DNA from 2 places in the Tessaracoccus sp. MC1865 genome. Region 1 is predicted to be linked to the other one. Evidence: predicted binding sites of a transcription regulator. Region 1 holds the regulator's gene; the other holds the start of a gene.
The links. The regulator LexA, encoded in region 1, represses DNA repair genes until DNA is damaged. The targets are predictions, from matches to a motif close to TCGAACANNTGTTCGA.
Positions count from the first base shown of each region.

Region 2: the regulator LexA is predicted to act here: its motif matches at 1,065-1,080, upstream of J7D54_RS09400 (DUF6504 family protein).

Region 1 covers NZ_CP072596.1:1,914,157-1,918,386, reverse strand. The annotation lists gene hflX (GTPase HflX) at 1-719, shown strand, start outside; gene J7D54_RS08920 (ATP-dependent DNA helicase) at 787-2,706, shown strand; gene lexA (transcriptional repressor LexA) at 2,718-3,455, opposite strand; gene J7D54_RS08910 (hypothetical protein) at 3,666-4,004, shown strand; gene nrdR (transcriptional regulator NrdR) at 4,211-4,230, shown strand, end outside.
Region 2 covers NZ_CP072596.1:2,016,520-2,020,749, reverse strand. The annotation lists gene J7D54_RS09410 (cytochrome c biogenesis CcdA family protein) at 1-16, shown strand, start outside; gene J7D54_RS09405 (hypothetical protein) at 13-939, opposite strand; gene J7D54_RS09400 (DUF6504 family protein) at 1,227-1,532, shown strand; gene J7D54_RS09395 (DNA polymerase III subunit alpha) at 1,532-4,230, shown strand, end outside.

The sequences.
Region 1 (4,230 bases):
GCGAGATGGACGCCACCCGCGAATCCAAGCGGGCGGAGCGGCGTCGTCACCAGGTGCCTTCCGTCGCCATCGTCGGGTACACCAACGCGGGTAAGTCGTCGTTGCTCAACCGGCTCACGGGCGCCGGGGTGCTGGTGGAGGACGCGCTGTTCGCCACCCTGGACCCCACCACCCGCCGCTCGGAGACCGACGACGGCCGCGTGTTCACGCTCACAGACACCGTCGGCTTCGTGCGGCATCTCCCCCACGACCTCGTCGAGGCGTTCCGCTCCACCTTGGAGGAGTCGGCCCAGGCAGACCTGCTGCTCCACGTGGTGGACGCCGCAGATCCGGATCCTGAGGGGCAGATCAGGGCCGTCCGCACCGTGTTGTCAGAGATCGGCGCAGCCTCTGTGCCGGAACTGCTGGTCCTCAACAAGGCGGACGTCGCGGATGCCGCCAGCATCATGGCGTTGCGTGCAAAGCACCCGGATGCCGTCGTCATCTCCGCGCGGACGGGCCGCGGCCTCGAGGCGCTGCGTGAGGCCCTCGAGCAGAGGCTCCCGCGCCCCGAGGTCGCGCTCACCGCTCTGGTGCCGTACAACCGCGGGGATCTGGTGGACAAGGTCCACAAGACGGCCGTGATCGATTCGCTCGAGCACACCGGCGACGGCACGCTGATCAGCGCGCGGGTGCGCCCTGATCTCGCCGATGAGCTGGCCGAGTTCGTACGTGACTGATCACGGAGCCATTCTGGCGGCCGCGGTCGGTGACATCGGGGGCGAGGCACGCCCCGGTCAGCAGGCCATGGCAGACGCCGTGGCCGCGGCATTCGAGGATGACACCCACCTCCTGGTGCAGGCGGGTACGGGCACCGGCAAGTCGCTCGGCTACCTCGCACCCGCGCTCGCCCGGAGCGTGAGCACCGGCGAGGTCGTGGTCGTGGCCACGGCCACCCTGGCGCTCCAGGCCCAGTTGGCGACCAAGGACATCCCCACGGCGCTCGACGCAGTGGAGGAGGTCACCGGCCAGCGGCCCAAGGCGGCCATCCTGAAGGGCCGCACCAACTACGCCTGCCTCTACCGGGCCCGCCAGGGCTCAGACCTGGACCAGGATTCCCTGATCGGCGCCTCCGCCATGGCGGAGACGGCGGCCAAGTCGAAGGCCGACGACGTCAGCAGGCTCGGCGCCGAGGTACTGGCGCTGCGCGAATGGATCGAGGGCCAGGCGCAGAGCGGCGGCCTGGCAGACCGCGACGATGCCCCCACGCACACCGCCCGCGGCTGGTCGCAGGTGTCGATCCCCACGAGGGAGTGTCTGGGGGTGTCGGCCTGCCCCTTCGGGGCGGAGTGCTTCGTCGAGAAGTCCCGCGAGGTTGCACGCGACGCGGATCTCATCGTCACCAACCATGCGCTGCTGGCCATCAACGCCATGCACGGTGGCACCGCGCTGCCGGAACACGCAGCGCTCGTCGTGGATGAGGCGCACGAACTGGTCAGCCGCATCACGACCGCGGCAACGGATGAACTGACCCCGGGCATCGTGGATCGCGCCGCCCGGCGGGCACTCACCTGGCTCGACGACGACCTCGGCGTGGATTTCCTCGACCAGGTGGACACGTTGCGCGAGGCCCTGGACGAATCAGAACTCACCCGCATCACGGAGTCCTCCGCGCCACTGCCGTACGCTGCGGCAGCGCTGCGCGACGTTTCTCGTCGTGTGGTGAGCGCGCTGGGCAAGGTGACCGACGACCCGGACCGTCAGCAGGCCACCTCGTCGGTCAGGGAGATCTTCGACATCGCGGAGCGGATCGCCGCTCTGAAACCCCAGGACGTGGTCTGGGTGACAGAGTCCGACATCATGGGGCGCGCCGCGTACGTGGCGCCGCTCAACGTGTCGGGCCTCCTCAGGGACCAGGTCTTCGGCCAAGGGCCAACCGTGCTGACCTCTGCCACGCTCACGTTGGGCGGGGCGTTCGAACCGGCTGCGGGCGCCGTCGGGCTGCGCGCGGCAGACCGGCTTGAGGCCGAGGAAGAGGGGGACAACGAGTTCGCGTGGCGCGGCATCGACGTCGGCTCGCCGTTCGACTACCGCAAGCAGGGCATCCTGTACGTGGCCCGCCGGCTGCCGCCACCGGGCCGCGACGGGATGCACGACAAGACCCTCGCGGAGATCGCGCAGCTGGTCTGGGCGGCGGAGGGCAGGGCGCTGGGGCTGTTCGCTTCGCGCAGGGCGGCTGACCAGGCCGCCGACTACTGCAGGCGGGAACTGCCGGACCTGACCATCCTGGCGCAGGGCGACGCCCAACTGTCAGAGCTCACCAGACGCTTCCTCGACGAGCCCACCACCGCCCTGTTCGGCACCATGTCGCTGTGGCAGGGTGTCGACGTCCCGGGCGAATCGTGCCAGCTCGTCATCATCGACAAGATCCCGTTCCCGAGGCCGGACGACCCACTGATGCAGGCCAGGAAGAAGGCGGTCGACGACGCGGGGGGCAACGGTTTCATGAGTGTGGCCGCCACCCATGCCGCACTGCTCCTGGCCCAGGGGGCCGGAAGGCTGATCCGGCGCTCCGAGGACAGAGGAGTGGTGGCCATGCTCGACCCACGGTTGGCCACCGCGCGGTACGGATCCTTCCTCACTGCGTCGCTACCTGATTTCTGGGCCACCACGGATGGCGACGTGGCCGTGTCGGCACTCCGCCGCCTCCGCGGCGACCTTGAGTGACCTACCGGGGCTCACACCTTGCGGAGCAGCGCCACGACCTTGCCCATGATGCTGGCGTGGGTGCCGTCGATGGGGGAGTAGCGCTCGTTGTGCGGCAGCAGCCACACCTTGCCCTGCTGCAGCTTGTAGGTCTTGACGGTGGCCTCGTCGTCGAGCAGCGCGGCGACGATGTCGCCGTTGGTGGCGTCCTTCTGTTGGCGTACCACTACCCAGTCACCGTCGCAGATGGCCGCATCGATCATGGAATCGCCCTTGACCTCCAGGAGGAAGAGCTGGCCGTCGCCGACGATCTGCTTCGGCAGCGCGAACACGTCCTCGATGTGCTCCTCGGCCAGAATCGGCCCGCCGGCCGCGATCCGGCCCAACACGGGGGCGGCAACCGCTGAGGGACGCGCATCCCATCCCTGCGCCGAATCCAGTTCCTCGGGGAGCTTGGGCACGTCCGGCAGGGTCAGCACGACGGCACGCGGCCGGTTCGGGTCGCGGCGGATGAAGCCCTTCTGCTCCAGCATGCGCAGTTGGTAGGTCACTGAGGACGTCGACGCCAGCCCGGCCCTGTCCGCCACCTCGCGGATGCTGGGCGGGTAGCCGAGGTCCTCGATGGCGTCCTTGATCACGTGCACCAGCGCCAGTTGCCTGCGGGAGAGCCCGTAATCCGGTCCGTCGGGGATGGGGAAGCCTGCGAGCTGTGCCTCGATCTCTGCGTTGCTCGGGCGGCCACGGCGCGGGCGGTTCGTCTTGTCAGCCATGGCCCCCATGGTAGCCATTAGCTGGAACAGGTGTTCGAAATGCGCAGGCGTGTCGATGGTCGACGAATTTTGTCAGAGGGGACGTGTTGAATGGTTCACGTCGCGAAATCCCGTGGCGCACACCACGCTTCGAACGAATGTTTGAATCTGATCCGCACATGGGGTACCGTTTCAATCGAACACTTGTTCTAGGAATGAAAGAGGTCAGTCATGACCACGTCGAGCGCAGTTCGCTTCCAGATCGTCGGCACGCCCGGTCGTCGGGTCGTCACCGTGTCCCCGGCCGGCCGCCCTGATCTCCATCTGCCCCGCCTCAGTCCTGCCCGCCCGGTGGGCCCCGGCCGCACGGGCGCCGCTGCCTCGTGCCGTGTCGTGAGCCCGGAGCGCCGTTCCGCGTGGCTCGCGGTCAAGGTCGCGGTGGTGTCGCTGTTGGCACTGGCTGGCGGCGCCGTCTCCGCCGCTCAGTTGGTGGACGGCTTCGTGTCGCCGGATCCGGCGGTGGCATACGTCCCCGGTGACCCCGCATGGGCCCACGTCACACAGCCCTGATTCCTCTACTGGGACACGCCGAATTCCCCTCGGCGTGTCTCTTGCCTTCGTGATGGGCCGCGCCTAGTGTGATCCCTACATCTAGTGGTTGCACTGATGTGATTCCCCTACAAGTTGTGATTCGAACGTGATTCGCCACTTGTGAGGAACCGCTCCGGTGTGGCACTGTTGTCCACTCGCTCCATCGCTTGAGGAAGGCCCGCACAGTGCACTGCCCGTTCTGCCG
Region 2 (4,230 bases), 100 kb from region 1:
GCCGACGCGGCCCTAGCCCCGGCGCCCCAGCCGGGGCGGCGTGAACGCCTTGTTGGTCGGGCGCGGGTCCTCGCCGGTGAGGCGCTCATGCAGCGCGTAGACGGCCAGGGCTGCGCTCGCCAACTGCCCCCAGGGGGCCGCACCTGCGGGTGAGGTGGCGGAGGCGCGAAGTTGCCGGCCGTCGTCGATCGGGGTGCCGAGAGTTGCTCGGCGCTGCCACCAATGAGGCCTCAGCATGTGGGGCCGACAGTCGATGTCGGCCGGCCCGTCGTGCGAGTCGACGGTGCGTACCCCCCGTTCGGCCACCCGCTGGCGCAGCAGGTCGACGAGGCGCTCGGCGGGCTGCGGGGCCCCGGCGTCGTCGGTGACCTGCCAGCGGCCGAACATCCGTTCCAGCAGCAGCGGGAGCGCGGCCGTGCCCGGCTTCTCCGGGCCCAGGGAGAGCACCACCTCTGACAGCGGCGTCCGGAGCCTCTTGGCCAGGTCTACCACGTTGCGGTCGAGCCACAGCGTGGCCCGTTGTTGCTTCGTGCGCACCGGCTCCGTGCCCTCCAGGGCGTGCCGGCGGAAGGCCTCCCACACCGGCAGCAGGTCGTCGAGCAGGTCGCGCCAGCGCGCCGCCTCCTCCGGGTCGAAAGTGGCGGCCAAGGCGTGGTACTGCGCACCCCGCTCCGCCGGGAGGTCGAGCGTGGTGCCGTCGCTGAGGTGGTAGCGGCGCGCTGGCGCCTCCGTGAGGGCCAGCCCCGCGCCGTTGAGCGCGGTGACCAGGTGGGCGCCGGATTTCTTGAACAGGTCGCGCCAGGTGGCGGGCAGCACGATGGTCTGCGGCAGCGGGTCGACGGTGTGCCCGGCCGCGTCCAGGGTCACCTCATGCCCGAGCCTGGCGAGCCGCGCGGCGGCAGCCAGACCGGCCAGCGTGGCGCCTCTGACGATGAGCATAAGACTGATCGTAGGGCTTCGCGCCAGGGCTGTCGGCGCCCCTCCGACCGGGCGCCGGGGGGAGCTGCGCACGAATCACCGGCGCCCTTTTCTTTTGTCGGACGGTCGATCTATAGTGAAGATCACCGCACGCTTGTTCGATTAGTTCGGGGAAGCTCTGGTCCGTATCAAGCGTGAGGTGAGGGGCCACCCCGGCCCGGCGCGGCTTCGACCCCTGCGCCGGGCCGGGGTTCCCGGGTCGAAAAGCATGATGTGTTCTATTCGAGTGTTCCCCGGGAGGTGGCCCCATGCGCAGGTACGACGACCCCATTTTCGTGTTGTTCAGAGAAGAGCCCAGACAGTTCATCTGGCGCGACAGGCTGTTGCTGGTCAAAGAGGTGCAGGCCCGGTGGAGCCGCGCCACGCCGTGGTGGGCGGGGCAGCAGGCTCGCGCCGCCCGCGGCGAGAGCGTCGACCGGGCGGTGGGGTCGGATCTCCTCGGAGAGTTGGAGGTCTGGCGCGTCGAAGCGGGCAACGGACGCCACCGGGGCGTCTACGAACTGGCCCGTACCGTCGGCGCGGAGAACTGGGTGCTCCAGGCGGTGCTCGACTGATGTTCCCCCATCTCAGGGTGGCCTCCGGCTACTCCTTCCAGTACGGCGCCTCCCACCCCAGCGCGCTGGTGGCGGAGGCCGTCGCCCACGGCATGGACGCGCTCGCCATCACAGACCGCGGTGGCCTCTACGGGGCCGTCCGCTTCGCCAAGGCGTGCCTGTCCGCGGGCATCGCGCCCATCGTCGGCGTTGATCTCGCGGTGCGACCCGACGGCTGGCTGGCCCGCCGCCGGCCCACTGCGGTACGGGGTGGCCAACTGCGCGACGAGAGACTCCCGCGCGCCGTAGTGCTGGCCACCTCCCGCTCGGGGTGGGGCACGCTGTGTCAGCTCATCACCGCGGCCCAGCAGGCCGGGGAACGGGCAGACCCGGTGGTGACCCGTGAGATCATCGCGCAACACTGCGCCGGCCACGACGTGGTGGTGCTCCTGGGCGCGGATTCGCAACCGGGTGAGCTGCTCGTCGCCGGCCGGCCCGCCCAGGCCGCCGACGAGGTGCGGAAGTGGCGCACGGAGCTGGGGGATGGGCTGTTCCTCGCCGCCACCAACCACCAGACCGGGGGCCGCGGAGTCGCCTCGGCGCACCAGGCCGCCGGCCTCATCAGGCTGGGGGACGGCTTGGGAGTCCCCGTGGTGCTGACCAACATGGTGCGGATGGCCCGGCGGGAGCAGGCCGCCACCGTCGATGTGCTCGACTCCGCACGCCGCCTCGTCCCACTGGACGTGCGCAACATCGACCGCCGCAACGCGGAGGGCCACCTCAAGGGCACCGACGCCATGACGCTGGCCGCAGGGGAGGCCGCGCTGCTGGCCGGGCGCCCTGATGCGTCGGCGTTGTTGGCAGCCACCCGCGGCTTGGCGGAGCGGTGCATGCTGGACCCCATCGGCGACATCGGCCTGGGCGAGATCCGGTTGCCGGAGTTCGAGACCCTCGGCACCACCGCGGAGGAGGCGGCCGGCGTGTTGCGCGCCCGCTGCGAGGCCGGCCTCACCGAGCGCTACGGCACGCTGGACGGGCAGGCCCTGGAACGCCTCGACGACGAACTCACCGTCATCGGCAAGCTGGGGTTCGAGTCGTACTTCCTCACAGTGGCAGACGTGGTGGGCCTCATCCGGGACCTGGGTATCCGCTGCGCCGCGCGCGGGTCCGGAGCGGGGAGCCTCGTCAACTACGCGCTGGGCGTCTCCGGGGTGGACCCCATCAAGTACGGGCTCATCATGGAGAGGTTCCTGTCGCCGCTGCGCGTGGCGCTGCCCGACATCGACCTCGACGTCGAATCGGCGCGCCGCACGGAGGTCTACGACAAGATCCTGGCCACCTTCGGCGAGCAGCGCGTGGCGTGCGTGGCGATGATCGAGACCTACCGCGTGCGCCACGCCGTGCGCGATGTCGGCGCTGCGCTCAGCCTCCCACCGGCGGAGATCGACGCCATGGCGAAGGCCTTCCCGCACATCCGTGCCCGCGACGCCCGCGCGGCGCTGCGCGACCTCCCGGAACTCCGGGCCGCGGGGCTGGGGGAGGAGCGTCTCGACATGCTGTTCTCCCTGGTCGAATCGCTCGACGGGTTGCCCCGGCACATCGCGCTGCACCCCTGCGGCGTGATCCTCAGCGACTCCTCGCTCGGCCAGCGCACCCCGCTGGAGCGCAGCTTCGGTGGCTACCCCATGAGCCAGTTCGACAAGGACGACGTCGAAGACCTCGGCCTGCTCAAACTCGACGTGCTCGGCATCCGCATGCAGTCGGCCATGGCCCACGCGCTCACGGAGATCAGCCGCACCGCCGGCCCGGCGCCGGACATCGACGCGCTCGCCCCGTTCGACGACGGGGAGGTGTACGACATGATCGCCCACCGCGCCACGCTGGGCTGCTTCCAGATCGAATCGCCCGGCCAGCGGGAACTGGTGGGCAAGTTCGGGCCGGAGACGTTCCACGACATCATCGTCGACATCTCCCTGTTCCGGCCCGGCCCCGTGAAGTCGGACATGGTCACCCCGTTCCTCGAGGCCCGGCAGGGCTGGACGGAACCGGAGTACCTCCACCCCAGCCTCATCCCCGCCCTCGAGCAGACCTTCGGGGTGGTGGTCTTCCACGAACAGATCATCCAGATCATCTCCATCGTCACCGGCTGTTCGCTGGCCCAGGGCGACGAGGTGCGCCGCGCGCTGGGAGATCGTGAGGGCCAGGTGAAGGTCAAGGAATGGTTCGTGCCGAAGGCGCTGGCCAACGGCTACCCGGAGCCGCTGTGTGAGGAGATCTGGGCCATCCTCGAGGCGTTCGCCTCGTTCGGGTTCTGCAAGGCGCACGCGGCGGCCTTCGCGCTGCCCACGTACCAGTCGGCATGGTTGAAGCGGCACTATCCCGCGCACTTCCTGGCAGGGATCCTCACGCATGACCCGGGGATGTACCCCAAGCGGTTGCTGCTGGAGGAGGCACGCCGGATGAACATCGCCGTGCTGGGCCTCGACGTCAACCGCAGCGTGCAGGACTACCGGGCGGAACCGCTCGACGACGTGGCCGGAACCGATGAGACGGTGCGGCTCCCGGAGAACCTGGCGATGGAGCATCCCTCAGCACAGTCGCTCAGTGCCCACGGGCACCCCGGTCCAGACGGGGACGGACTGCCCCGCGTGGAGGGCTGGGGAATCAGGCTGTCGCTGTCTGATGTGAAGGGCATCTCGGAGGAGGAGATGCGCCAGAT